2 regions of the Rhodoferax aquaticus genome follow, and region 1 is predicted to be linked to the other one. Evidence: predicted binding sites of a transcription regulator. Region 1 holds the regulator's gene; the other holds the start of a gene.
The links. Region 1 encodes FliA, which starts transcription of late flagellar genes. Its sites were predicted from a motif close to CTAAAGTTTNNNNNNNNNNNGCCGNTA; they were not measured.
Positions count from the first base shown of each region.

Region 1 (14,537 bases):
GTGGAGTCTCCTTAGCGTGTTCAACGGGCCATCGTCTGGATCAAAGTGTCAAACACGCTTTGCGCGATCTGAATCACCTTGGCCGAAGCCTGGTAGGCCTGCTGGTACTGAATGAGTTTGCCCGCTTCTTCATCCAAGTTCACACCAGAAACCGCGGTGCGGTTGGTTTCCAGATTGGCGGCAATCGTGGTGGACACCTGGGCCGCGTAAGCTGCACTTTGGGTGCGAATGCCCAGCTGCGAAATCAACCCGGCATAACCGTCTGTTAGCGCAGAGCCGTCAAACATGGGCTTATCGCGCAAGGCCATCATGGCGCTCGCGTTGCCTGCATTGAGCTTGGGGTATTGGTTAGGGCCTACCGTGAAGGTGTCACCGAGCTTGGGTGAACCTTGCAACACCAAGCTCCACTCGCTCAGAGGCGCGGTGGCGGGGTAGGTACCTTCAATGGCTTGGCCTGCCGTGTAGGTGTGGGAAAACGGGGTGGCGGGCGTTGGATCGTCACTACGGGTATAGGACGTGGGGCTGGTAAAGGTCAGTGTGACCGGCGTTGCCGATACAGGGTTGCTACGGGCGACCAGTGAGGTCTGCTGCATGCTGCCGGTATTGCCCGTGCCCATACGGCCCGAGACCGGGCTGGCGACTGCCAAAGCCGCCGGCGTAGAAAACGCACTGGTGATCGTGCCTGCCGATGTGCTGAAAGGCTTGAGCAAATACCGGTCTCCGTTGGCAGGCGTGCCGGAGGGGATGGAAATGTTCAGGCCGTCAATCGTGACGGGGTTGGTCGTGCCAAAGTCAAAGGTGCTGACTTTTCCGTCTGAGCGCCGTGTGATGGACCCCGTGGTCCCCGATGTGAACTGCAGCATGTAGTCAGAGGCCACAAACTTGCTTACATCTGCAATGGCCAGCGCCAAGGCGCCGGTACCTGTGTTGAGCGTAGCGGGTGCGGCTGGTATGCGAATGTTGCTAGTGCCAAAAGTCGCCGGTGTGAACAGATTGCCACCCGCCGCACCATTGAGGTCCAAGCCCAGTTTGTGCTGGTCATTCATGGCCGTGCTAACAGCCAAGGTCATGCGCCCCAGCAGGTTACGCCCTTCCGTGAGGTCAGTGTTTTGAAAACGCAGCAAGCCAGAAATTTCGCCGCCGCCCAGCGTGTTCTCATCCAACGTAAAGCTTTGCCCATTGCGGCTGATGGCGATCTTGCTTTTCGTGATGTCGCCAAACTCGTCAGCCACGATGGCGATGGGTGTCGACTGCACACCGAGTACAAGCGCTTGGCTTCCTCCTATGAACAGGTTGAGCCCCCCGTCTTGCGATGCAATTCCCGTGGTTTGCACGTACTGGTTGATCTCGCGCACCAGTTGATCGCGGCGGTCTAGCAAATCGTTTGGCGACTGGCCATTGCCATTGATTTTGATGATTTCATGGTTCACCTCCGCTACGCTTTGGGCCAAGGTGTTGATGGTCGCTACTTTTTGTGTGAGGGCCTGTGCAAGGCCTTGCTGCAGATCGTCAATTTTCAAAGAGCTTGAGCGCATGCGGGCGGCTGCTTCGTCCACTCGGGTGAGTGCCACGGTGCGAGCGGTCAAGTCGGTGGGTGCGCTGGCCACATCGGCGAAGGCGTTGAGCATCTCATTGACGGATGCACCCAAACCGCCACTGCCGCCTTCGAACAAACCTTCCAGTTGTTTCAGGTACTCAGAACGCGTAACGTCCGCCGCTTTGACGGAGCCCGCCAAGGTGGATTGACGGGTTAAAAATTCGTTCAAGTTCCGCTGAATGGTGACGACACTGACACCATAGCCAATGTAACCAGCCCCCGTGAACTGGCCCTCCACGGTCTCCATGATCACGGACTGGCGAGAGTAGCCAACCGTGTTGACGTTGGAGATGTTGTTGCCCGCTGTCTGCAATGCCAGCTGGTTGGCCTGCAGTGCGCGAACCCCAATGTTTAGGATGCCCATGGTGGTCTCAAGCCATTAGACCTGCACCCGGCGCAGTTGTTGCGTAGTTTGAATGGCGCGACTCAATTTGGCGGCGTATTCAGGGTCGGTGGCATAGCCCGCTTTTTGCAGACCACTGGCAAAGGCATGTGCGGAGCCGGTTTGGGTGCGTACTTTTTCGTAGCGTGGGCTCTCAGAGATCAGTCGGGCATAGTCTTTGAAGGAGTCTTCCACTGAGTCGTAGGCTCTGAAGCGGGCCACGCGCTTTTGCGGTGTCCCGTCGATGTATTCAGTCGTAGTGACTTCTGCTACTTTGCCGGTCCAACCAGCCCCCGCCTTGATACCAAACAGGTTGTTGGCCAGCGCGCCACCCTTCATTTTGATTTGGAATTGACCCCACCCGGTTTCATGGCCCGCCTGGCCCAGCATAAAGCTGGCAGGAATGCCACTTTCCTTTTCAACCTTGGCGGCAACGTCAGAGTGTTGCCGCACAAAGTTCGCCTGAGTCTCCGTAGGGCGGCGGCCGGTCGTGGGTTGCGTGCGCGCTTCAGTTTTGAGCTTGAGCTCGCTGGTGAGCTTCAGGGTGGCTGGGTCGGCATTTGTCTCGATCGCGCCAGTGGTGTTGCCAGAGCCGTTGGTGTTGGCGGTGACCGGTGCCACCCCCATTTGGCGGGTGAGTTGCTGCGCAATCAGGTCCGACAGGCCACCTGGTTGGCCAGACATCTGAACTGCAAATTGTTGGTCCAGCAAATCGGTGCCTAGGTCTCCGCCTGGGCTGTCGAGCATGCCGGATTTGACGGTGGCCTCGCGCATGCTCTTGATGAGCTCACGCATAAACAAGGACTCAAATTGCTTTGCCGTTTCTTTGATCGAATCTGGCGTGGCCTTGCTGGCGTCGTTCTTCAGTGCATTGAGTGTGCGAGCGTCTGCCGCAAGCCCAGAGCTTATGGCGGCTGAATTGCCTTGAATGGAGCCGTAACTCATATCAAATGACCTCCAGTTCAGCGTTGAGCGCACCGGCGGACTTGATGGCTTGCAAGATGGCCAACAAGTCTTGCGGCGTTGCGCCCAAAGCATTCAAAGCTTTAACAACATCGGCCAGTTGGGGTGCTGCAGGCAGCTGAATGAGCTTGCCAGGTTCTTGTTTGATTTCAATGCTGGACTTTTCAGTCACCACTGTTTGGCCGCCCGAAAGCGCATTGGGTTGGCTGATGACGGGTGTAGACGAAATGCTCACCGAGAGGTTGCCGTGCGCGATCGCGCAAGGGCCCAGCGAGACCGCTTGGTTTAGCACAATGGAGCCCGTGCGGGAGTTAATGATGACTTTGGCAGCGGCTACAGATCCGTCTACCTGCAGCTCTTCCATGTCGGCCAAGAACGTCACGCGCTCATTAGGGTCTGTGGGGGCTTTGACTTGCACGGTCCGTCCGTCTAGTGCCTGCGCTACGCCGTTGCCAAAGCGCCGGTTGATCGCCTGCGCCACTTTGCGGGCGGTTTGAAAGTCGGTTGCGTTCAGGCTGAGGTTGACGTTGGGACCCGACTGAAGTGCGGTGGGAACAGCACGCTCTACTTGGGCCCCATCAGGGATACGCCCCGCACTCAGATGGTTGACCGTGACCTTGCTGCCACCTGCGGCCGCACCAGCGCCGGCCACAATGAGGTTGCCTTGCGCCAGTGCATACACCTCCCCGTCAGCGCCTTTGAGCGGCGTGGCAATGAGGGTGCCACCTTTGAGTGATTTGGCGTTGCCCAAGGAGGAGACGTTAATGTCCAGCAACTGCCCCGGCCGCGCAAATGCGGGGAGTTGTGCTGTGACCAACACGGACGCCACGTTCTTTAGTTGCAGCTGGGTCAGGGCCGCCGGCGTGAGTGTCATGCCCAGCTGCTGCATGTAGTTGGTCAAACCTTGCGTGGTGTATGGCATCTGTGTGGTTTGGTCGCCCGTACCCTCTAGTCCCACCACGAGTCCAAAGCCCGTGAGCTGGTTGCTGCGCACACCCTCGATGGCCGCCACTTCTTTGACCCGCGCTGCTTGTGCGGTACCTGCAAGCCCCATGCACAGCGCAAGGCTCAGCAAGGTCAGCACCAGTACGCTACGCGCGTAACCTTGGGGGCCGCTGCGCAATTGGCCTGCATGGGGGGCAATGGCAGTAGGGGTTTTCATATGCTGCAATCGGCTTGGGCTGGGTCCGACAAGACCCATCACCCTCGGCACTATTGTTGAATTCTTTAGAAGGGTTGAAGGCTTAAAAAGAGCCTAGATAGCCAGCCAACTGTCTGGGCTTCACCTTGGGCGCCTCGCCCTTTGGACTCAATGCGCACATTGGCCACTTGGGTGGACGACACGACGCTGCCCGGTTGTACCAAGCGTGGGTCCACCGTGCCGGAGAAGCGCAACACATCCACGTTTTGGTTCACGCCAATCTGCTTTTCACCCGCCACCACCAAATGCCCGTTGGGGAGCACTTCGATCACGGTTGCGGTGATGGAGCCCGTGAATGTGTTGGCGCTTTCAGTGCCGCCTTTGCCTGAGAAGTTGTTGTTGGTGGCGGCACCCACGTCAAACTTGCCCAAGCCCGGTGCCGTTTGGAGGGGGAGCGCTTTGATGGACGAGTCAATCGATGACGTGCGGTTCACGGTGGAGGTGGACTTTTGGCTGGCCGTCACGTTTTCCACAATTTGCACGGTCACCGTGTCGCCCACTTGCCGCGCCCTGCGGTCCTCAAAAGAGGGGCGGTAGCCTGCAGCTTGGTAAAGGCTTCCGGTTGCAGGCTTGCTTTCGGCTGCAGCGTTGGGCATGGGCGCTGCGACTTTAGGTTCTGCAAAATCCACAGCCACTTTTTGTGGCAAGGTTTGGCAGGCGCTACAGGCCCACGCCACGCCCAAGGCCATGGCTGTTCTGAAGCAGCGCGGCCATTTATTCAGGGGTTGAGTGTGTGGCATGTAGGTCTCCTGGGGCTAGAGCTGTCCAAGTTTTTGCAGCATTTGGTCTGAGGTTTGAATGGCTTTGGAGTTCATTTCATACGCCCGCTGGGTCTGGATCATGGTGACCAGCTCTTGCACCACGTTCACATTGGACGTTTCCAAGAAACCCTGCATCACAGTGCCCATGCCGTTGGCGCCAGCCGTCCCTACGTTCGGTTGCCCAGAGGCCGTGCTCTCGGCAAAGACGTTTTGCCCTTTGGGCTCTAGCCCTGCGGGGTTGATAAAGCTGGCCAGTGTGATGGTGCCAATCGGTTGGGGGTTGACCGTGCCCGGAATCTGCGCGGTGACTGCGCCATCAGACCCGATGGCGACGCTGGTTGCGTTCGCTGGTATGGTGATGCCGTTGAGCACGGGCAGGCCCGTCGTGGTGACCATGCGGCCTTGGTTGTCGATCTGGAAAGACCCATCGCGGGTATAGCCAATGGTGCCGTCAGGCATCGTTAGCTGGAAGAAACCATTGCCCTGGATCGCAACATCCAAGTTGTTATTGGACTGCTGCACATTGCCTTGAGAAAACGTGCGGCTGGTGGCTACGGTGCGAACACCTAAACCAATCTGCAGGCCTGTGGGCAGGGTGGATTGTTCCGACGTGTTGGAGCCCACTTGGCGCAGGTTTTGGTACATCAGGTCTTCAAACACCGCGTGCGATTTTTTGAAGCCCGTGGTGGATACGTTGGCCAAGTTATTGGAAATCACGTCCAGCTGCATTTGCTGGGCTTCCATGCCGGTTTTAGAGATCCAGAGGGAGTTGATCATGGTGTTTATCCTTGCAAGCCTAGGAGCTGGGCGGCAGAGCGGTCATTCGATTCCGCAGATTGCATCAGCCGGGTTTGTACTTCGAACTGACGGGCGGTTTGGATCATTCCCACCATGGCTTCGATCGGGTTGACGTTGGAACCCTCAAGCACACCCACTTGCAGACGTGCGTTGTCGTCGTTGTTCAACGGGTCTCCGGATAGGCTTCTGAACAAGCCGTCGTCGCTGCGCTTGAGTGGGTCGTCGGCGTTGGGGCTCACGAGTTTGAGGCGGCCAATGGCGTTGGCGGGTTGGTTGCCCACCTTGGCGCTGACACCGCCGTCATGCCCAATGGATACTTCGGCCCCGGGTGGCACCGTGATGGGTGACCCCCCGTTGTTGAGCACAGGCAGGCCACTGCCTGTGACCAATGTGCCGTCGGTCGATACTTCGAAATGCCCGCTGCGGGTGTAGGCCTCGGTGCCGTCCAAGCCTTGCACGGTGAACCATGAGTTGCCGGTGGCCATGGCGTCCAGGCTACGGTCGGTGCGCATGGCGGGTCCAGGCAGATCTGAGTGACCCGCTGTCGCTTCCAGTGCAAAGACGCGTGTAGTTGCTCCGTCCCCGCGCAAGGGGACCGCACGGTAGGTGGCGAGCTGCGCGCGAAAGCCCGGCGTAGACGCATTGGCCAAGTTGTTGGACAGCACGGCTTGCCGACTCGCCGCCGCGTTGGCGCCTGTCATGGCGGTGTAGATAAGGCGGTCCATAAGGGGCTTTCGTTACAAGCGGGTTAGCGCAAATTGACCAAGGTGCTAAGCGTTTGGTCTTGCGTCTTGATCGTTTGGGCGTTGGCTTGGTAGTCACGCTGGGCGGTCATCATGTCGATGAGCTGCGCGGTCAGGTCCACATTGGAGTCTTCGGTCGCCCCTGAGCGCAGCTTGCCAAAGTTACCCGTGCCGGGCGAGCCTTGAATGGGTTGGCCAGATGCGGCGGATTCGGTCCATGCGCCTGCTCCAATCGGGACCAAACCCTGCACGTTGCGAAAGTCAGCCAAGGAAATTTTGCCGCGCGCCTGGGTTTGACCGTTGGAGTACTGGGTGGTCAAGACACCTTGGTCGTTGATGGTGACCGCGGTTAGGTTGCCCGCGGTATAGCCGTCTTGGGTGAGGCTTGAGACGGCAAAGGGGGTGCCGTACTGGGATGCCGTTTTGATGTCTAGTGTTGCGGTGAACTGGCCCGGTGGCGTGCTGGCCAGATTGACATTGGGATTCTGGGAATACAGCTTGATGTCGATGGGGGTGAGCGGCGCAGTAATCTTGCCGTTGATGTCAAAGCTGACAGAGGGTGACGGCGGCACAGCGTTCAATCCGGTAACGGCTTTGGGCGGCAAGGGGGTCGTAGTGGTGGACAAGGGGTCTGGCATATAAATGTCCCATTTGTCTGCGCCCACTTTGGTGAAGTAGAGGTCAATAGGGACCGGTACGCCTTGTGAGTCATAGCCTGTGAGGGTGGTTCCATACGTTCCAATCGGTACCGGAGGGGTTGCTGTGGCAGCAATGGCAGCGCGCGAGTCTAAGTTGAACTCGGCAGAGACTGCGGTGGTGGCTTTTGCGGGAATGGGCGCACCGGTGGGAACGGTGAGCTTTTGAATTGTGGTGCTGGTGGTCACGCCCAGCAGCGTGGTGGGGTAGCCCATGAGGTTGGCACCTGAGTTGGTGACAATCGCCCCGGTGTTGGTCAGTTTGAACTGGCCATCGCGTGTGTAAGCGGGTGAGCCGTCTTTCTGGGTGATTTGGTAGAAGCCTCCACCGTTAATGGCGACATCCAGTGAATTGCCCGTGATGTTGATCGTGCCTTGCGAGAACTGTTGCGACACAGCGCCTACGGCGACACCAATACCACCACCCGCACCGCCACCTCCGCTGGGCCCTAGCGCAGAGGCTACCAATTCGTTGAACTCTACACGCGATACCTTCATGCCCACGGTGTTGGCATTGGCAATGTTGTTGCCGATCACGTCTAGGCGCTTGCCCGAGGCATTGAGGCCAGAAAGCCCGGTTTGAAATGACATGGTAGTTTCCTTGAACGATGGACGGGTCAGGCAGTGGTAGTTAGAAACACGCTACAAAATGGCTTTGATGTCGGCATAGGCCACCGCTGCGCGGCCTTTGGTTTGCAAGCTCATGGCACCGTTGTTGGTGCCCACCGATACGACCGTGTCGCGCGAGTAGGCGGTGGTGGTCATGGCGTCATTACCCTGCGTGGCTGTGACTTTGAAGGTGGGTGTTCCGCCTGCGGCGTACTTGGATGCATCCCATGTAAAGTCATTGCGCCCTGCGCTTTTCGCGCCTAAATTGAGGGTGTCGACCAACTTGCCTCCCGGGCTGATGATCTCCACGGACACCTTGCTTGCGTTGCTAGGCAGTTCGATCGTGCCTTTTGCGACACCGTTAGTGATGGAGAGCTTGTTGTCTTGAATCAAGATGTCACGACCGATCATGCTGGACCCTTGCATGACTTGAAGCTCAGAAAACTGGCTGCCCAAGGTTTTGACCGTCTCATTGAGTTGGGTCAGGCCTGATACCGTGTTGATCTGCGCCAGCTGGCTGGTCATTTGTGCGTTGTCCATGGGGTTCATGGGGTCTTGGTTGTTGAGCTGCGCAACCAAGAGCTTCAAGAAGCGGTCTTGCGAAGCATCGGCATCGCTTTGGCCAGTTTTCTTCTTGGTGTTTCCAGCATCGGCCAATGCGGCGATGGGGTCTTTGGATGTCACGGGTGTGGTCGTTGCCATGGTCGCGTCCTCGGTTTATTGACCCATTTGCAGGGTTTTGAGCATCAAGGTCTTGGCGGTATTCATGACTTCGACGTTGTTTTGGTATGAGCGTGAGGCAGAGATCATGTTGACCATCTCCTCCACCGGGTTCACGTTGGACTGGAGCACGTAGCCGTCTGCGTCCGCGGACGGATGGCTGGGGTTGTGCACCCGTTTCATGGGTTCATTGCTTTCGCGAATGGCGCTCACCTTCACGCCGGAAGATGCGTCTGAGCCCATGGGCACGGTCTCAAAGACCACTTGGCGCCCTTTGTAGCCTTGACCATCAGGCCCAGCAACCGCATCCGCATTGGCCAGATTGCTGGCCACCACGTTGAGTCGCTGCGATTGCGAACTGATCGCACTGCCCGAAACATTGAAGATACTAAACATGGACATGGTCTGACTCCTAGGGCGAAACTTGCCTACTGACCTTGAATGGCACTCAAGAGTGTTTTAGAACTGCCGTTAATGAAGCGAAGGGTGGCCTCATACCGCACCGAGTTGTCCACGAAGTTGGCGCGTTCGCGGTCCAGGTCCACACTGTTGCCATCCATGGCAGGTTGGGTTTGTATGGTGTAGTTGAGCTTGGGGCCACCAGCTTTGTCCATGGTGCTTTGCAGTGGTATGTGGTTGGGATGGGTTGTGCCTTCGCTCGTGGCCCCTCTGGCGGGTGTTGGCGCCAGTGCGGCGGACTCTTCAGCGGCATTCATGGCTTCTTTGAAGTTGATGTCGCGGCCCGCATAACCGGGCGTGTCAGCGTTGGCAATGTTGCTGGCAATGACGCGCTGACGCTCAGAGCGAAGCACCAAAGCTTTGCCTTGGAAGTCCAAGGCCTGTGTCAAATTGGCAAACATAAGTCACCCCATCATCAAAACCGCTGATGCACGACAAGGGCATGCAAAGCGTTGAATCGATTATGGGAAAAACTTGAATTTTTGAGCCTGTGAATTGGCGGTGGAAAGGCGTGCTTTTGCGTTAAATGGTTCGTGTGCTTGCGCCTACATTGGCCCAGTGCGCTATTGGAACAAGCGCGAACTTCAAGTTTCTCCACCCTAAAAACTACTGTTATGACACCGTTTCGCAACCGCCTCACCCACGCACTGCCGCTCGCGCTTGGCTTGGCGCTAGCGGGGGCTTGCCTGAATGTGCAGGCGCAGGTCCCCAACTACAGTGACTTGCAAGCCGCGGTGGAAACTTGGGCACGTGCAGCGGTTGCCAGCAATGTGGCAGCTTCTGGAACAGCCGTGCGTACCGAAGTCACCGTAGGGGGTATCGATGGTCGCTTGAAGTTGGCCCCTTGCGGCAACGTGGAGGCCTACTTGCCAGTAGGCTTGCGTTTGTGGGGCAAGACCCGGGTCGGTGTGCGCTGCATGGACGGCATGGTGCGCTGGAATGTCACCATGCCCGCCACAGTCAAAGCCTTAGGCACTGCATGGGTTGTAAAAAACCCGGTGGCATCGGGTGCCGTGATTGGTCCCACTGATATGGTGGAGACCGAGGTAGATTGGGCGGAAGAAGTTTCTCCTGTGCTAACCGACCGCTCCGCTTGGGTGGGGCAGGTGGCAACCCGCCAACTCGGCACTGGGCAAACTTTACGCCAAGGCATGGTGAAGCCAGCGCAAGTATTTCAAGCCGGCGCGCAAGTGCGGGTGGTAGCGCAAGGCCCCGGATTTTCGATCTCTTCCGACGCCCAGGCACTTTCCGCTGGAATCTTGGGGCAACCCGCCCGCGTGCGGATGGACAATGGCCGCGTGGCGACCGGGGTAGTGATGGATGTCCATACAGTAAGAATTGACCTGTAAAGCCCTGTCTTTTCAAAAAAAAGCTAAAGTACGTTGCAGCCCGGCCGATAACACTCGTACGAGGCTACGCTTATCGTAGTTTTGGAGAACGTGATGAAAATAGGTCAACCCTCAGAACTTCCTGCTCTTGTGTCTCAAGTTAATGCGCCCGCAGCCCAAAAGGCAGGGGCGGCATCGACCGCAAAAACGCAAGCCAATGCTCCCGCCAGCACCAAGTCGGCTGGAGTTGCGGTAACGGTATCCACCCAAGCGCGCGCGCTGGAGCAAGCGGACGTGGCGGAGGTCGATACCCAGAAGGTTGCAAAAGTGCGCACGCAAATTGAGCAAGGCACTTACAAAGTTAACGCTGAAGCGATTGCCGACAAGTTGTTGTCCAACGCACAAGAGATGCTCAAACGCACCACAAGTTGAGCCCACAGCAGCCGCCTGCCAAACACGTTGAAGGTTCGCAAACATGTTGAATGACCCTGTGTCACTTCAGTTAGACCAACTGGAGCTTCAGTTCTCCCAAGCTTCTGAGGCCTTGTTGTCAGGCAGCTCGGACGATATTCAGCTCGCTAGCGTGAGTTTGCAAAAGGGCGCAGTGGAATTGCTTCAATTGGTGGACGAATTAGGCCGCAATCGTTTGGACAAGCTGCGCCATGCTGAGCGGCTGCACCTGTTGGCGGCTGGTATTTCGGTGTTGCGCGAGAACTTACTCAGGCGTGCTGCATTTGTGGAGCAAGGTTTGCAAATCTTGATGCCATCTGCCAAGCGCACCACCTATAGCCCAGTGATTGGGCCTTATGGCAGTTCGAGTGTGGGTGCAAAGAGGGGTGCCATGGCTTGATCAGCCAGGCCATAAAAAAACCACCCATTGGGTGGTTTTTTTATGGGTGTAACGGTGTGCTTTCGGTCTTAGTGGGTGCGCATTTTGGCTCTCAGCCGGGCAATGGATTGGCTATGCAGTTGGCACACGCGGGACTCCGTGACGTCTAGCACTGCGGCAATCTCCTTGAGGTTCATGTCTTGTTCGTAGTACATGCTCATGATGTGCTGCTCCCGTTCCGGTAGACCCTTAATAGCCGCAACCAAAGCTGCGCGAATACGTTGATCGCGTAGCATGTTGAGAGGGTCTGCATCCGTATCCGCCACATGCCGATCTAAGAAGGTGTCGTCGTCTTCATTGCGGCGTGACATGTCTTCTAGATACACCAGCTGCGTGCCACGAACTTTGCCAAGCAGAGACTGGTAGTCACCCAAACTCATGCCTAGCTCCTTGGCAATCTCTGATTCAGCGGGGCTGCGGCCCAACTGGTGCTCTAACTTGCGCATGGCTGTTTCAATGTCTTTTTGGCTTTTTCTAGAGCCTCGGGACATCCAGTCGTTTTCGCGCAGCTCGTCAAGCATGGCGCCTCGAATGCGCTGGGTGGCGAAGGTCTCAAACTGAACGCCCTGCGCTGACTCGTAACGTGTGAGCGCGTCGGATAGTCCAATCAGGCCCACTTGAATCAAGTCATCCACCTCCACACTGGCGGGGAGCTTGGCCATCATGTGGTGTGCCAAGCGTCGAACAAGCGGCTGGTATTGTTTGATCAGCGCGTTGCGATCCATTTGGCCTTTTGCGGTGTACATCAATGGCTCCCAACGCGTTGGCCACTCGTGTGGGCCAGTGAACCGGCTTGAGCGGGGTGACTTACACAATCAGCGCTAAGTTGCAAGGTGTTTTCCAGCATGCGAAGTGCTAAGTTTTGAATGTCTACACACGGTCTGTCGTCATCAAAAGGCGCTTCAATTTGCAGGGCCGTCAGCCCATAGCCCAGAAAGTTTTTGGCACATTCGGTCAGACTGTTGGCTACGTTGCCCAACTTGTTCGGTGGGAGTGCACCTTGCCGATGCGCCATTTCCACAATGGTAGGCTCTAGCCGTCCGTTAAGCAACAAGTGCTTCAAAGAGCGGTAGCTAGTAATGAGCGACGAGCGCAAGGGCGTGAGTACCAGCAATGGGGAGATGCCTGTGTCATACAGCAGAGGAACCAAGCAGTCTGCGCTGTCGTAGATCAAAACAATGCCCTCGTTTTGGAAAAGCTGATGCAAGTAGGCGAGCGTTTGGGCTTGCGAGTCCGCCATGCTTCCTAGGCTACGCAAACCCAAGCCCGCCGGAATGATGCTCCATGCGGGCACGTCTTCTTTGTCGTCGGACGTCCAGTAGCCGTTTTCTAGGTATTGTTCTAGGCCTGGATTGGCCTCGGACTCTCGGGTTGTTCCATCGAGTACGGTGACAGCATAGCCAAAGTCAACCAATGCGGCGCATAGTCGCCAAAGTAGGGGGAGCTCAGATTGCTCGTCCCCATGGCTTACCACCGCCATGAGCTTAGGTGCCGGCGGTTCGGCAAGTTCCAGCAAGCCTGCGGCTTGGTTCAATGGTTTTTCAAGCATCAAATGCCCCCTTGCTGGCAGGTGCGTACGCAGCAGGGTTGAAGAAAAGATTGAGATCTCCAATTTTGGGGTCGAAGGCGGAGGTGGTAGCTGCGCGCATGGAGGCGCGCACAAGCTTGGAGGCATTGGCAGGCTCCCAGTCCTCAGGGACCCGCTGCCCGGTGGTCACGCCGCGCACGGTTAGCTGGTGGCGAATGGCTGCGTCAATGGCGGGCCCTAGTTTGACCGCTTCATCGATCTTCGAAAAGATAACTTGGGGGCTGCCTGGTGTTTTGAATGCGGAAACAACTTCTTCTAGCGTGTCCCCATGACCGCCAGCATTCAGTACCAGTAGGCGCTTGATGTCTGGTAGCTCCAACAGATCCAGCATTTCACGTTTGCGAGGGTCGCGTGGTGCGAGGCCTGTGGTGTCGATCAACACCAATTTCTTGTTGGATAGCAGTCCCAGTAGGTCTTGCAAGGCGGCGCGGTCATGCGCGAGGTGCGCCACCACACCGAGCATCTTTCCGTAGGCCCGGAGTTGTTCTTGCGCTCCAATGCGGTAAGTGTCTAGCGTAATCAAACCGACGCTGCTGGGTCCGTTGGTGCGCGCGCATATGCCTGCGAGTTTGGCTGCGGTGGTTGTCTTGCCAACTCCGGTGGCTCCAATCAGCGCGAAGATGCCGCCCTCTTCTTGAATGGCCGGCGCATCTGCGTCGGTGCGCAGATTGCGTTCGAGCACGTCCATGACCCAGCGCACGGTTTGTGATGCATCCATCTCTTCTGGCATGCGTTCCAGGATCGTTCGTGCCAGCGTAGGCGAGTAACCAGCCCGTATGAGTTTGAGCATCATGTTGGACTGAATGGGGTTTTGGCGGGCCTGGCCCAACCATGCCAAGGTGTTGAACTTGTCTTCAATCAGCTCCTTCATGGCGTGCAGTTCCGTCACGATCTCTTTGGGCAAACCAGTTGTTGTGTTGGTCAGAGTCGGTACTTTGCGGAGCGCAGCAGGTTTTGCTTGCTGTGGTGATTCCAGTATTTCAAACCCGTGGGCAGATGCAGCCCTAGGCCGCTCCACTGTTTTGACGGTCTTGATCGGCGCAACGGGCTCGGCGGGCGCGCTCTCGCTGCGCTTTCTGAGCATGCGTTCACGCACATAGTCTTGAAAGGACAGCGTGCTCATGGACAGCTGGCTGGCGTCATCTTCTACCTTGCTTGCCACCTGCTGGTACGTGGGCGGCGCGCCATTGCGCGCAAGGCTTATTTTTTTGCCCCCGTCTAACCCTTCCCCGCGGTCGAGTGCCTCCAGAGTTTCTTCAGCGGTGGCGACGACTTCGACCCCGTTTTCTGTCGGGCGGTTAAACAGAATCAAAGTGCCCTCTCCAAATACGAGACGGGCTTTTGCGAGTGCCTCGCGCGAGGTGGGTGCGGTAAAACGTTGGATGTTCATGATGTTGCACCTCTCAAAATGGGGCCGATACGGATAGTGTGGGTCTCTGGAATCTCACTGTGCGAGAGCACCTGAAGCCTTGGTGCCACGCGCCGCACTAGACGGGAGATGGCACTGCGAATTTGGTCTGGCACCAATAAGCAGGCGGGGACACCAATCTCCTCTTGTTTCATGGCGGTTTCGGCCGCTGTGCGTGTGAGCATGTCTGCAACGCCAGGGTCCAAAGCGGGGCCATTGTTGTTGCCCAAAGCCTGGACCAGCAAACGCTCAAGGCCCGGGTCAATTGCGATGACGTTGAGCTCTTTCACAGGGCCATAGATTTGCTGCACGATGGCGGGAGACAAAGCCACTCGCACCCGACGCGCCAGCTCGGCAGGGTCGCTCACGGTTGTGGCATGTTCGGCAATGGACTCA
Region 1 is NZ_CP036282.1:4,146,309-4,160,845, reverse strand. It holds gene flgK (flagellar hook-associated protein FlgK) at 21-1,961, opposite strand; gene flgJ (flagellar assembly peptidoglycan hydrolase FlgJ) at 1,977-2,924, opposite strand; gene EXZ61_RS19190 (flagellar basal body P-ring protein FlgI) at 2,926-3,996, opposite strand; gene EXZ61_RS19185 (flagellar basal body L-ring protein FlgH) at 4,170-4,883, opposite strand; gene flgG (flagellar basal-body rod protein FlgG) at 4,899-5,681, opposite strand; gene EXZ61_RS19175 (flagellar basal body rod protein FlgF) at 5,687-6,427, opposite strand; gene flgE (flagellar hook protein FlgE) at 6,451-7,731, opposite strand; gene EXZ61_RS19165 (flagellar hook assembly protein FlgD) at 7,783-8,451, opposite strand; gene flgC (flagellar basal body rod protein FlgC) at 8,467-8,871, opposite strand; gene flgB (flagellar basal body rod protein FlgB) at 8,898-9,329, opposite strand; gene flgA (flagellar basal body P-ring formation chaperone FlgA) at 9,543-10,277, shown strand; gene flgM (flagellar biosynthesis anti-sigma factor FlgM) at 10,371-10,688, shown strand; gene EXZ61_RS19140 (hypothetical protein) at 10,732-11,106, shown strand; gene EXZ61_RS19135 (RNA polymerase sigma factor FliA) at 11,175-11,891, opposite strand; gene EXZ61_RS19130 (P-loop NTPase family protein) at 11,891-12,694, opposite strand; gene flhF (flagellar biosynthesis GTPase FlhF) at 12,687-14,123, opposite strand; gene flhA (flagellar biosynthesis protein FlhA) at 14,120-14,537, opposite strand, start outside.

Region 2 (14,537 bases), 1.5 Mb from region 1:
CCTAGAACCCAGCACCCCCGACGAACGCCGCCGCCACCTCGCAGCCCAGGTCCGCAAAGAAATGCGCCTGGAAACGCTGCAAAGGTTTGATGCCCTGCGCAAGCAACAAGATTTGTGAAAAATCAAGTCAACGCGTCCACGGCGCGCATGAGGCAACCCTGCAACTGCGTTGCAGCCTACACTGGGTACAACCTGCGACAAGTTCTGCTGTTCGGCTAGACCCCTCGCTGGCGCGGACGGTCCCCCAAAGCCTCATGCACACGCCAGTACCTCTGCAACAGCCCAACACGGCTCTCCAAATGCGGCTTGGCTTCGAGATGGAGTATGAATGTCCCGCCCCCACCCCCATGCTCTTGGCATTGAGCATCCATGACTCCCGCTCGGGCGACTTGGTATACCCAGACCACTTGCTTACGCAGCCCAGCGTAGAAGTAAGGTCTTATCGCGACCATTTTGGCAACTGGTGCAGCCGTTTGGTGGCTCCGCAGGGCCTCTTCATCCTGCGCAGCCATGCCCTGGTCAAGGACCATGGCCTGCCAGATGCGCAAGACCCCACGGCAAGGCAAACCCCGGTAGAGTACCTACCGGAATCCACCCTGCTCTATCTGCTGGGTAGCCGCTATGTAGAAACAGATTTGTTGGCTGACATAGCCTGGTCCCACTTTGGGGGCGGCCCTACCGGCTGGGCAAGGGTGCAGGCCATTTGCGATTTTGTACACCACCACATCCAGTTCGGGTACCAGTTTGCGCGCCGCACCCGCACGGCATGGGAGGCCTACCAAGAAGGCCAAGGCGTCTGCCGTGACCATGCGCACTTGGCGATCGCCTTATGCCGCTGCATGAACATTCCTGCCCGCTACTGCACCGGCTATTTGGGTGACATACGTATCCCGGCGGTGCCAGCCCCCATGGACTTCGCAGGCTGGTTCGAGGCCTTTTTGGGTGACCGTTGGTACACCTTTGATGCCCGCAACAACACCCCCCGCGTCGGGCGCGTGCTCATGGCAAGAGGGCGAGATGCGTGCGATGTGGCGCTGACCAACACCTTTGGACCCAACATCTTGAAGCGCTTTGAAGTCTGGGCCGATGAAGTCCCCACGGCGTAGATCACCGTAGGGGATGCATACCGCATGCGTGGCCCTACTTACACGTGTAACCAATCGACACATGCCGTCACAAAAAACACGCAGGCAAGAGGTGGATACATCACCGCTGCCCCCGCTCGGCTAGAGTCAGTCTCCTAAAATACGCGAGCCCCTGGAGCCCATCACTCCGGGGGTTTTGCATTTGGGACCCTACATGTTGAGTTTGTTGAAAGAGGCCACTACTTGGGTGGCCACCAGCCTGTCCATCCAGCGCGCACGCAGGCTGATCTTGGTGGAAGGCGAGTTATGCCAGCTCTAAGCTTGTCCAGCATGGCAGAAGACTTGGCCTACATCTGGCGGCCAAGCCGTGACTACTTAGAGCACAAGCTGGAAGACCATCGCCTGCAGTTTGCGCTGCTGCAACTGTGCGCCACGCTCTTTGGCTGCGCCATGTGGGGTTGGGACTACACCACGGATCCAGAGGGTGCAAAAAACACCGTGCTGCTACACCTTTGGTATTTGGTCTTGCTGGTGAATGTGTACAACGCCCTGACCCGCACGCGGGCCAGTATTTTGGTCCCCATTGCGGTGCTGACCGGCTGGGTGTCGGTGGTGGTGTTCGTCATGACTTTGGACCGCCTGCACAACGGTTTCTCGCTGGGCCTAGGCGGCTTCATGTTTTTCATGCTGATGGCATTGGCGGTGTTTCCCGGGTTTTCGTGGCGGGTGACTTTGGGCTTGGTCGTCGTAGGCACCTGCATTCCCCCGGCCATGGCTTTGGCGGGCTGGGTGCAAGGCTTTGAACATGGCTTGTACAGCGCGCTCATGTGGCCATCCTGTGTGGTGGTGATTGGGGGTGCCACCGCGTCGGAGCTCAAATACCTGCAAAGCTACCGTTTAGAGCGGCTGTTCGAGTACGAGTCCAACCATGATGCGCTCACCGGCGCACACAACGGAACATTCTTCAAACCCTACTTAAAGCGGGCCATGGCTGAGGGACGTTTGCATGGCGCTGCACCTTCGGTTTTGGCCATTGACATCGACCACCTCCGACGCATCAACGAACAATATGGTCGCGCCGCTGGAGACCGCGTCATCCTCAAGCTCACTGAAATTGGCCACCGCGTCTTGGGCCGCCACAGTGACGTCTTTGCACGCATGGGTGGAGAAGAGTTTTCTGTGCTGTTGCCTGCGACCACGGTGAAAGCCGCATTCGCATTGGCGGAGCGCATGCGCTTAGCGGTCGAGCAAAGCGAAACCACGGGCCCCAAGGGCGAAAGCATGCACTTTACCGTCAGCATTGGCGTGGCCAGAGGGATGGGCCCTGGCTCCGCGCGGGAGCAAGAGTCTGACCTCTTGGCGCGCGCCGACTTGGCCCTGTACCAAGCCAAAAACTCGGGCCGCAACCAAGTGTGCGTGTACGCAGACAACCTGAGCGAAGCCTGAGCGCACGCACATCTAGCCTGAGGCAGGGTCACCGGGTACAAGCGCATTGACAGGGGCACGGTGGGCCACTTACAGTGGTACGACATGCCTTGTCGAGCACAGTGCATGCATCCCTCAACGCATTCGCCAGGAGAGCGCCCATGCTGCAAGCTGCGCCTTTGTCGCCCGCCATAGCGGCATCCCTTGAAAAATGGCACGCCATGGTGGCCTCTGGCAATCTAGAAGGTTTGCCCGATTTGCTGCACCCACAAGCCAGCTTTCGTTCCCCCATGGCCCACAAGCCTTATGCCAGCGCACAAGCCGTCGCTCTCATTGTGACGACCGTCATCGGCGTGTTTACCCAGTTCAAATACCACCGCCAGTTTGTGAATGAAGACGGCATGAGCGTGGTGCTGGAGTTCAGCGCCATGGTGGGGGACAAAGCCATCAAAGGCATCGACATGGTGCGCTTCGATGATGACGGCCTCATCGTTGACTTCGAAGTCATGGTGCGCCCCATGAGCGGCCTGCAAGCCCTGGGTGCTGAAATGGGTGCGCGTTTGGGTGCCTTGCTACCCGCCTTCAAAACTGCAAACACCTAGGCTTTGAGCGTGGAAGCCGCTTCTGAATAGACGTGCCCTAAAAACCTTAACCGGCCAGCCCTACGTAGACGTTTTGCACGTCGTCGTTGCCGTCGATGGCGGCCAAAAACGCTTCCACTTCTTCCAGTTGCTCGGCGCTCAAGCTCGCCGGATCAATCGGGTTCTTGGGCTTGTAACCCAGTTTGGCGGTCAGCACCGTAAAGCCGTGCGCGGGCAAGGCGCGGCTCACCAAGTCCAAATCGGTGGGGTCGGTCAAGAACAGGGTGGCGCCCTCTTCAGCGGCCTCAAAGTCTTGGGCACCGGCTTCAATTGCGGCGACCTCAGCGTCTGCACCGGCAGCCGTAGGTTCGGCTTCAATCATGCCCACGTGGTCAAAGTCCCAGGACACGGAACCCGAGGTGCCCAGTTGCCCTTTACGAAACAACACGCGCATTTCAGGCGCGGTGCGGTTCACGTTGTCGGTCAGGCACTCCACCATCACCGCCACGCGGTGGGGGGCAAAACCTTCGTACATCACGTGTTCAAAGTTAACTGCCTCACCCGTCAAGCCCGCACCCTTTTTGATCGCACGCTCCAGCGTGTCCTTGGGCATAGACACCTTGCGGGCCTGCTCCAAGACCAAGCGCAGCTTGGAGTTACCGGCCGGGTCTGCGCCATTGCGCGCAGCAATCATGATGTCCTTGGCCAAGCGTCCAAACAAACGCCCTTTGGCGTTTGCCGCCAGTTCCTTACCTTTTGCTTTCCACTGCGCGCCCATGCTGATGCTTCCTTGCTGTAATAGCGCTCTATGGCGCTTGGTGATATCTGGTGAGTGATTGCGGGTGCCGCAATTGCAAGCCCCACGCACCACTGAAGAGGGCTAGGTTATACACCCAACCCAGACCAGCCGCCCACGTTGGCGGTGCAGCGCCGCGCCTGATCCAGCCGGCCACGGCAAAAGCAGGTGGGCCTCACGACACGATGTACGCCGCCGAGCCGGTGGACAACAGCTTGCCGTCGGCCCCCACAAACTCCATGCGGGTAGACGCCACGCGCGAGCCTAGGCGCATAACTTCAGCATGCAGCACAAAGTACTCGCCAATGCCGGGGCGCAAGTAGTCCACCCGCAGGTCTATGGTGCCTAGCTTGGCAAAGCGGTGCAGACGGGCGAACGGAGACTCGTCCATATGGCGCGCGCCGATGGCGGCCATCACGGCCAAGCCGCCCATGGCGTCCAGCCCCGCGCTGATCACGCCACCGTGGATGCGGTTGTAGCTGTAGTGCCCCACCAGCGCCGGGCGCATGTCAATGCGCGCACTCACCCGCTGCGGCAACAGCTGCGTGATCTTCAGCCCAATGGTTTGGTTAAAGACAATGCTTTCTTCAAAAATCTTGGTCAAGCCGGTGATGAACTCGGGCTCAAACACGACCTCGGCGTTGCTGCCCGCATCGGTGCTGGGCAAGGCAGCGGCAGGACTGGATGGTTCAGTACGGGAGTGGGGCATGGGCCGATCTCACAAACCGAGCTGGCGGCTGGCCAGCTCTTTCATGATCTCTTCGGCGCCGCCGCCAATCATCATCACCTTGACCTCGCGGTAAATGCGCTCGCAGGCTGTGCCCCGCATAAAGCCCATGCCCCCCAAGATTTGCACACCTTGGTCGGCGCAAAACTGCATGGTTTGCGTGGCGTGGTTTTTGAGCAAGCACACCTGGGCCACCCACTCAGCGCCTTTGGCCGACTTTTCGCCCCGGTCCCCGGCGTCAGCACGGGCAGACACCGCATTGAGCCAAGCGCGTGTGGACTCAATGCGCATCTTCATGTCCATGAACTTGTGGCGTATGGTTTGGTGGTCTATGAGCGCCGTGCCAAAGGTCTTGCGCTGCTGCGCCCAGGCCAAGGCTTCGTCATAGCAGCACTCGGCAAAGCCCAAAGCCATGGCCGCCATGGACAAACGCTCGCCATTGAAGTTGGTCAAAATGATTTTGAAGCCCGAGCCTTCTTCGCCCACCAAGTTGCCCACGGGCACGCGCACGCCATCAAACCGCAGCTGCGCTGTGTCCGAGCACAGCCAGCCCATTTTTTTCAGGGGGCTGCGCGACAAGCCAACAGCGTCGCCCGGCACCATGAGCATGGAGATACCCATGGGCCCTTTGTTTACCAAGTCGGTACGCACGGCCACCGTGATCCAGTCGGCGCGCATGCCGGAGGTGATGAAGGTTTTTTCGCCATCCACCACGTACTCGTCGCCCTCGCGGCGTGCCGTGGTTTTGAGGGCAGACACATCGGTGCCACCTCCGGGCTCGGTGATGGCCAGCGCCGCTATTTTTTTGCCTGCCAGCACATCAGGTATGACCTTGGCCTGCAGCGCAGCAGAGCCGTGGCGCACCACGGGTGGCAGGCCAATGTTGTGGCTAAACAGGCTGGCCATCAACCCGCCGCTGCCCCCAGTGCGCGCCAGCGCAATCGTCATGGCGTTGCGCAATGCCCATGGCGCGGGCGTGCCGCCAAAGGCCTCTGGGTAGCCCAGCCCCAGCCAGCCCAAATCGGCCGCGCGCTGGTACAGGCTGCGGGGGAATTCGCCCGCCTCCTCCCAGTCGTTCAAATGGGCGGCCACCTCTTCGCGGATAAAGCGGCGCGCGCTGTCTTCGACCTGGGCAATGTCTTCTGGCCCCCACTCGGCAGTGGTGCTGGGCGGTGTAGGCAATGTGGCGTGTGTCATGGGGTTTAACTCTGGCCTTCGCTGGGCGTGAAAAGTTTGGGCGTGGTGGCGCGGTGAAAACCGTTGAACGGTTTGATGGCGGCGCGCTCTTGCGCCTTGGCATCGGCCACACGCATGGGCCAGCCCATGCGCACTTGGGGCCGCGCACCGTCCACACGCAGCGTGCTGCCGCTGATAAAGGCCGCTGCGGGACTGAGCAAAAACACAATGCTGGCGGCCGCTTCGGCCTCGGTGCCAAAGCGCCCTAGGGGCACGGTTTTGCTCATTTCACGCAGCATGGGGCCCATCTCGGCGGGGTATTTGTCCATGCCGCTGGAGGCTATATAGCCCGGTGCCACGGCGTTCACACGCACCCCGCGCCCGGCCCATTCAATGGCGGCAGTCTCGGTAAAGTTGACCATGCCCGCGCGTGCCGCGCCGCTGTGGCCCATGCCCGGCATAGAGCCCCACATGTCTGCCACGATGTTGACGATGGCGCCGCCGTTTTTGTTCATGCTTTGCAAAAAGCATTCGCGTGCCATCAAAAACCCACCGGTGAGATTGGTGTTGATCACAGCCTCCCAGCCTTTGGCGCTAATGGCTTCTAACGGCGTCATGTACTGGCCACCGGCGTTGTTCACCAGCCCATCAATGCGGCCATGGGCGGCCACCACTTCGGCCACCACCGCTTTCACCGCCTCTTCTTGCCGAATGTCACATGCATGCCAGCTGGCCTTGCCACCGTCGGCCTCTATCTCGTCTTTCACCGCTTGGAGTTTTTCGGGCTTGCGGCCAATGAGCACGGTGTGCGCGCCCAAAGCGGCCAGCTCATGGGCGGTGCAGCGCCCAATGCCAGAGCCGCCACCGGTCACCACCACCACCTGCCCGGCAAACAAGCCGGGCGCAAACACAGAGCCGTATGTAGAAGCTGAAGTCATGCCTTGTCTTTCAAAAATAAAGCAATGCAGGCGCTGGTGAGCTCGTCCAGCGAAGCGCCTTTTTTGCGGTCGAACCACTGCACTGACCAATTCAGTGCACCCAAAATCAACAAGCGCGCCAGCTTGACCGGCGCACCCAATTGCCCGCTGTCGTGCAGGCGCTGCAGCACCGGCGTCCACGCAGCTTCATAGTCGGTCTGGAGCCGGGCCAAGTCCGTGCGTTGGCGTGCGCTCAAAGCGCGGTGCTCGTACAGCATCACAGGCACAAAGTCGTTGCCAGGGCCCAGCAAGGTTTCATAGTGCGCGCGGATCAGGCTGCGCATGGTGTCTACCGAGCTGGCACTGGCGGGCAAAGCCGCTAAAGCCTGCGCTTGGCGCGCCAACGCGGTGTGCATGCCCGCCTCCATCACGGCGAACAGCAAGGCGTCTTTGCTTTTGAAGTGGTAGAACGGCGAGCCGCTGTGCATGCCCACAGCCGCCGCAATGTCGCGGGTGCTGGTGGCGTCAAAGCCTTGCTTGCGAAACAGCTTGGCCGATGCGGTGATCAGGTCTTGGCGGCGGTTACCGTCGTCTAGCTCCAGCGCGGTTTTGCGCGGGCGACCACGGGGGCGCTTGGGTGCCAAGGCCGTGTCTGTGGCAAGCGTTGAGGGTGGTGCGTGGGAGTCGTCACGGAGCGATGCGGGAGCCTTCATGGGCTCTGAGCATATCCAAGCGCCGCATTTATAGCAAGCAAATGCTTTGCGTAAATACCCCTAGCAAAAACCAGGGGCTACCGAGGGATGGGCCTGCTAGGCGCAGCGCATGAGCGTCTGCGCTTAGCAAGGCCTGCGCGGGCTTACTCTTCGAGTTCAGCGCCTGCAAATTCGTCTTCAGGGCCTTCGCTGTCCATGGCGGCAATCTCAGCGTACTGCACCGCGTTGAGCTGGTGGCGGTAAGCCAAGAAAGTGTGGCGAGCGGCTTTGTCAGTGTCGCCTTCGTCTTCGGCAATGGCGGCGGCAAAGTGGTGCTTGGCAGCAGCGGTGAAATGGTGCGCCGCCATGCGGTGCACGTCTGCGGCCGACTCAAAGTCGTCTTCCGCGTATTCCTCGCCCAAGTCGTCGGTCTCTGGCGCGTTATCTTGAGTCATGGTGGCCTCGCATAGGTGTGTCACGGCAATGCGCCGCAGCCCCAAGCATGGGCGCTGCGTATGAAGCCTTCGTGACAAAACAAGGCAGCGCGGTTTGAAGACTCGCCACACGGTGCCATCCTGCACAGTCGCTTGGTATTCTTCGCGGCATTTACACATCGCAAAGCAACACACCGTGACGAATGCAACACCCCACACCCTAGACCCCGCCGCTAGCGCCCAACGCCAACTAGACGCCTACAACGCCCGCGACCTAGCGCGCTTTGTGGCCGAATACACCGACGATGTACAGGTCTACCGCCTGCCCTCCGCAGAGCCCATGTTGGTGGGCAAAGCTGCCCTGACCGAACACTACCGCACCCACCGCTTCAACCTGCCCCAGCTTCACGCCGAGCTCGTCAACCGCATGGTCTTCGGCAACAAAGTCATAGACCATGAACGCGTGACTGGCGTGCAAGACCAAGCCATGGAAGTGGCGGCTATCTATGAAGTGACGGAACAGGGGATTGCCAAGGTTTGGTTTGTGAGTGGTAGCTAAACCCTAGCCCCAGCGCTGGAGGTTGCTGCGCCCAAACTCACTTCGGTGTAACTGCCTCAGCCGGGCTTTCACGCTCGCTCTTTGCACCCGCAAATGCGTCGAAGATGCGGCGGTGTGCGTAGTACGACCATGGGTCGTGTCGCTCGTAGTAGCCAGCCACCCAGGCCTGAAGGTTCTCCAGCATGGCATCTTGTGCTTCTTTGGAAGCGTACTTGTGCGGCTCCCAAGGGCGGGACCGGTTGTGCGTGAGACACACCTCACGCCCGGGGTTCAGGAATACCAGCTCCGTGCATTGGGCCGATGCCGCTTCAACTAGCTCGCCGTAGCACCCCTCAATCACCCAGCTTTGATGGGCCACCAGAAACTCCGCCAGCGATGCATGGATAGCGTCCATGGGGCGCTGTACCGCAACCTTACCGGGCTCCCAAACGATGGAGTCCAGGTCCAAATGTGCAAGGCCATGTGCTTGGCTCAGGTGTTTGGCTAAGGTGCTCTTGCCTGAACCAGAGTTGCCAAAAATGAGGGTTTTCATAGCTTAAGGCGTTGAAGTCAACGAGCTGTTCGGCTTCTGGCGCAGCTCCGGTGAAACCCTGGGCTTGGGCCTAGGGACGAAGAACAGCGAAGCGCCAACTGTCATTTGATGTCTTCAGATGGCGTGCACACAGGGTGCACCCCTGTCACAACTCCATAGTCGCAAGTTTCATCGACTCGCTTTCGGTATGCATCGATCAAGCACTTTGCGGTTTTGCATTGATTTCTCTGTGTCAGCCACCTCAGTTGCTCTTCTTGCAACAACTTCCTAGAACCGCCGAAGTCGGAAGCGAGCATGCCTTTGTAATTTTCCGCCAATGCAACATCGAGCCTTTCAAGTTGCGCATCGGTGCAAATGGTTCTTTCAACGTATGTTGAAGCCTTCGAACAATCAAAGGAAGCAGCGACTGCTTGAAATGTGAGCAGCGCAAGTGCAGTCGAGATCGTCAACTTCTTCATGGCGCAGGCGTACGGCTTCAAGAGGCCCAGCTTGATGTAGAAGTGAAACCTGTCTTGTGAACAAGATCGCTGTTGGTCATGGTTTCGCTCCCTAAACCTGTAAGTCATTGATTTATACCCGAGCAAGGCAGTGTGTTTGACCCAGTCCGCCACATAAGTTGTGGCTTAGTGGCCATCGCGCCCCCCTACAAATACCCCCTCTTCCCCCCTCTTTTCCCCCTCAAGCTTTTCCCGGAGCTGCCTATCCTTGGCAGACCATGAACATCTCAGACGTCCTTAGCAGCCACGCCAGCAGCTTGAACAAGTCCAGCACCTCGGGGGCTAAGGCGAGTTCGGCGGTGGCGGGCAATAGCAACCCCTTGCAAAGAGCGGGAAGCCGCTTGCAGGCGCAGATAGACAGCACCTCGGCGCAGCTGTCGTCGTTTGGGCGTTTGAAGTCTTCCGTGTCTGACACGCAATTGGCGGCCAAGGCCTTGGCGGGGCTGCCCAGCACAGCCAGCGATGTGGAGCTCAAAGCAGCGGTGGCCAAGCTGGCAGCGGCTTACAACGCGTCGCTGGGTGCAGCGCGCACCACGGCAGACAAAGCTGGCATGACATCCGAGGCGCGCGGCGCACTCAACGTAGGCATGGACTTGCGCCGCGCCATCAAGACCGACACCGCCACGGCCGACGCCATGCGTGGCATGGGCTTTGTGCTTAAGAGCGATGGCACAGTAACGGTGGATGACAAAAAGTTGGACGCCGCGCTCAAAGCCAACCCCGCCAAAGTGCGCGCGGCCATGTCCAAGGTGGGCGGGCAAATCAACACGGTGGCCACCAAAGAGCTGGCCAAGGACGGCACCATGGCGGGCTCACTCGACTCGCTCACCCGCCGCGCTGGCACCTTGCAAACGCAGGCCACCGCCATGAGCAAGGTCATGGCGTACATGGCCAATCAGGCGTAAACGCCTGTGCAGCCAGGCTGCGGGCCTGGCCAACGCTCTCACTCAATCAATAAACAAGTCGGGCACAAACTTGGTGGTGCCGGGGGTGACGGAGTAGCGGTCTAGGTCGGTCACGCCGTGGGCGGCTAACACCTCGTCATCCAAATAGAAGTTGCCGGTGGCGCCAGCGCTGCTGGTGAGGATGGCGTAGGCCGCGTCGGCCATGATGTCGGGGGTGCGGCACAGGGCCACGTCTACCCCCGGAATCATTTGCATAGCAGCGGTGGCAATGGCGGTGCGGGGCCACAGGCTGTTAACGCCAATGCCGTGCTTTTTGAACTCGGCCGAGTGGCCCAGCGTGCACATGCTCATGCCGTACTTGGCCATGGTGTAGGCGGTGTGGCTTTGGAACCAGTGCGCCTGCATGTTCAAGGGGGGCGACATGGTGAGCACCTGCGGGTTGCGCCCTGCTTTGGCTGACTTTTTGAGCTCCGGCAAGCAGGCCATGGTGCACATATAGGTGCCGCGTGCATTGACGCCGTTCATGAGGTCAAAACGCTTCATGGGCGTGGCCTCGGTGTTGGTGAGGCTGATGGCGCTGGCGTTGTTGACCAAGATGTCGATGCCGCCAAAGATCTCTACCGCTTTGGCCACGGCGGCCAGCACAGCGGCTTCGTCGCGAATGTCTACCGACAGGGGCAAGGCCTTGCCGCCAGCGGCTTCGATCTCAGCGGCTGCGCTGTAGATGGTGCCGGGCAACTTGGGGTTGGCATCGGTGGTTTTGGCCACGATGACGATGTTGGCGCCGTCTGCCGCTGCGCGCTTGGCCACTGCCAAGCCGATGCCGCGGGACGCGCCAGTGATAAACAGGGTTTTGCCTGCGAGTGATGCCATGGGTCTGTCTCCTTACGTTATAGAAGCCCGCCCTTGGTGGGCGGTGCTGGCGCTGGGGGCGCCGTAACCGCGCAGGCCACTACACATTTAATAGCTGCTTGCGCAATATCCATGGGCGCCAGCAGCACTTTTCGCCACTAAACGCCGCGAACTCAGGCCCTTGCGGGCCCATGCTTAGGCCTTAGAAAAGTCGGGGCGGCGCTTTTCCATGAAGGCGGTGAAGGCTTCTTTGGCAGCAGGCTCTTGCAACATGCGGCCAAAGGAGGCAGCCTCTTCTTCGATAGCGGCCAGCACCTGGGCCATTTGGCCCTTCTTCATGAGGCGCTTGGTTTCCAACAAAGACGCCAAGGGTTTGGTGGCCAGCTTGCGCGCCTGGGCTTGGGCGATTTCATTGGTTTGGGTGGGCGGCAAGATGCGGTTGACCAAGCCCACTTCGAGCGCAGCCTCGGCCATAAAGGGGTCGCCCATGAGCAGCGCTTCGGCGGCGCGGTGGTAGCCCATCATTTGCGGCACCAAGAGGCTAGAGCCCGCTTCGGGGCACAGGCCCAGGTTCACAAAGGGCATGGAGAAGGCGGCGTTGTCACCGGCGTACACCAAGTCGCAATGGAACAGCAAGGTGGTGCCAATGCCCACCGCTGGGCCGCACACGGCAGCGACGAGCGGTTTAGGAAAGGTGGCAATCGCGCGCAAGAAACGGAACACAGGCGCGTCTTGCGTAGACGGTGGGTTGCTCAAGAAGTCGCCAATGTCATTGCCCGCGCTGAAGATGGCCACATCACCCTGGATGAGCACGGTGCGCACGGCGCTGTCGTCCTTGGCTTGCTCCAAGGTGTCGGCCAGGCTGGCGTACATGGCTTTGGTGAACGAGTTTTTCTTCGCCACGCGGTTGATGGTGATGGTCAGCACGCCTTCGGCGGTGAGGGTCAAGATGTCGGACATGGTGTTGCTCGTTTCTTAAAGTTCTGAAAAATGCGAGGACGCACTGTAAATCACTCTTTGTAGTACACCAGCTGGTGTGAGGTCGCCAAGAGCGCACCGGCGTGGCTCCAGAGCTGGGCGGTTTGGTCAAAAAACCCATTGCTAAAGGCTTGGGCACGGGCTTGTGCCAGCACATAGTCGTCAGACGCTTGCGCCAGTTGCTGCGCGCTGGCATGGAAATACACCGTGAGCGACACGGTGCCCGCAGGCACCATGTGGGCGCGGCGCAGCCACACGCGGGGGAAGAAGATGTCGCTCATGGCGGTGACGGCCGGATAGTCCAGAGGCCGGGCGGGCTGGTCGCGCACCCAGAGCTGGCTTTGGCTGGCGGTGTGATGGTCGTCCGAGGCCACGCGGCCATCCCACTTGGCGGGCAAGGGGCCGCTGACATTGCGCAGCTCATAGCGGGCCAGCCATACCAGCGCCTCAGGCGTGGGCACGGGCGCAATGCCCTCTGGGCCGGGGACTTGCGGCATGGGGCTGTCGTTCAGTGCCCAGGTGTCGCGCGGCAGCGCCGTCATGGCGGTGCCGGTGAGCACGGTGGCGCTGCTGCCATCGGGCTGGGTTTGCGTGATGTCTAGCACCCAGTGCTGGGTGGAGCGGTTGGTGCGGGCGGCACGCAGGTTGAGCGTGTAGGCGCCGGGGGTGATGCCTGCCGCAAAGTTCACCGTCAGCGACACGGGGCTGCCCAAACACTCTGGGTGCTGGGTGATGGCCGAGACCATGGTGGCAGCGGTGATGCCACCAAACGGCCCCACCATGTTGTGCCACGCCGGGTGGGTGTGGCCTAGGTAGCTGCCATCGGCCTGCGCCTCTAGGCGCAGGGCTTCGTCAAACAAATGCAAACTCACGCAAAAGCTCCTTCTGAAAACTGCTGCAAATACTGCTGCAGTTGCGGCCACATGCGGCCCAACTGCTCTTCTTTAAACATGCCAAAGTGGCCGATGCGGCGCAGGTTGACCTCAGCAGGCTCCACGCTGCGCAACACATGCGGGGCATTGCTGTACAGCGCCAACAAGCTTTGTACCGAGCGCAGCGTCAGCATCTCGTCGTCGGCCATGGCCAGTGCGACCATGGGAAAGCGGACTTGTGCATAGCTGCGGCGCACAGCCTCGCCCTCTGCGCCTACGCTGTATTCGGGGTTCAAGCACCACTTGCGCCACTGCAGCATGACGCCTGCCGGCACATTGCCGATGATGCCCAAACGCTTGCCCGGAAAGTAGCCACACAGGCGCGTAGCCAGCGGCACTATGAGGTACCAAAACGGCAAGACGCCGCGCTTGAGTTGCGGCGCGTTGTCGCGCCAGTAGCCGCTACCGGCGGCTATGTTGATCAGGCCGCTGACCTTGTGGGCGTTGGGCAAGAGGCCCGGCAGCTGCGCGCCCAGGCTGTGGCCCAAAAGGTAGAGCGGTGCTGCGGGCATGGCCGCGTGGGCGTGGTCCACCACATGGGCGTAGTCGCGCGCCCAGTCGTTGAGATCAGCGTCAAAGCCTTGGAGGCCGCCATGCGGCGTGTTGGGTTTGGAGTCGCCCATGCCTCGATAGTCAAAGGTGGTGACGCGCCAGCCTTGGCTAGCCAGCCATTGGGCAAACGGCGTATAAAAATCTTGGCGCACGCCCATGGCGCTGGCCACCACCACATTGCCATGGGCAGGCCCTGTGGGTGCAAACACCCGCAGGGCAATGTGCACGCCCTTGTCGCTTTCCAGTTGCAAAGTTTCCACTGCGCACTCCGTTATCGTGACTTGGGCGCTTGCCCCTTGCTCCACTGACGCTGGCAACAAAAAGGCCACCCGCAGGTGGCCCTTGCTGTGAGCGGCTTAGACCCGCTCAAAGATACCGGCAGCCCCTTGGCCCATGCCTACGCACATGGAGACCATGCTGTATTTCAGGTTGTGGCGGTGCAAGGCGTGAATCGCCGTGGCGGAGCGAATAGCACCGGTAGCGCCCAGTGGGTGGCCCAGCGCAATGGCGCCGCCCATGGGGTTGACCTTGGCGGGGTCCAGCCCCAGGGTGTTGACCACGGCCAGCGACTGGGCAGCAAAGGCTTCGTTGAGCTCAATCCAGTCAATCGCGTCTTGGGTCAACCCGGCGTAGCGCAAGGCAGCTGGAATGGCTTCAATCGGGCCGATGCCCATGATGTGAGGAGGCACGCCTTTGGAGGCAAAGCTCACAAAGCGGGCCAGTGGCTTCAAGCCATGTTGCTTGACCGCTTTTTCGCTGGCCAAAATCAGGGCGCCAGCGCCGTCTGACGTTTGCGAGCTGTTGCCTGCGGTGACCGAACCACGGGCAGCGAACACGGCCTTCAATTTAGCCAAGCCTTCTAAGCTGGTATCGGCGCGGGCTCCTTCGTCCAAGCTC
Region 2 is NZ_CP036282.1:875,471-890,007, reverse strand. It holds gene EXZ61_RS04225 (acyl-CoA thioesterase) at 1-118, shown strand, start outside; gene EXZ61_RS04220 (transglutaminase-like domain-containing protein) at 255-1,106, shown strand; gene EXZ61_RS04215 (GGDEF domain-containing protein) at 1,392-2,531, shown strand; gene EXZ61_RS04210 (nuclear transport factor 2 family protein) at 2,672-3,112, shown strand; gene EXZ61_RS04205 (YebC/PmpR family DNA-binding transcriptional regulator) at 3,159-3,869, opposite strand; gene EXZ61_RS04200 (thioesterase family protein) at 4,063-4,596, opposite strand; gene EXZ61_RS04195 (acyl-CoA dehydrogenase family protein) at 4,606-5,811, opposite strand; gene EXZ61_RS04190 (SDR family oxidoreductase) at 5,817-6,728, opposite strand; gene EXZ61_RS04185 (TetR/AcrR family transcriptional regulator) at 6,725-7,420, opposite strand; gene EXZ61_RS04180 (hypothetical protein) at 7,564-7,854, opposite strand; gene EXZ61_RS04175 (nuclear transport factor 2 family protein) at 8,030-8,392, shown strand; gene EXZ61_RS04170 (P-loop NTPase family protein) at 8,430-8,924, opposite strand; gene EXZ61_RS04165 (lysozyme inhibitor LprI family protein) at 9,026-9,382, opposite strand; gene fliD (flagellar filament capping protein FliD) at 9,640-10,326, shown strand; gene EXZ61_RS04155 (SDR family oxidoreductase) at 10,369-11,199, opposite strand; gene EXZ61_RS04150 (enoyl-CoA hydratase) at 11,374-12,138, opposite strand; gene EXZ61_RS04145 (acyl-CoA thioesterase) at 12,189-13,028, opposite strand; gene EXZ61_RS04140 (alpha/beta hydrolase family protein) at 13,025-13,900, opposite strand; gene EXZ61_RS04135 (acetyl-CoA C-acyltransferase) at 13,997-14,537, opposite strand, start outside.
Region 2: fliD (flagellar filament capping protein FliD) is a predicted target of FliA. The motif match lies at 9,602-9,628, and genes of this name have one in related genera.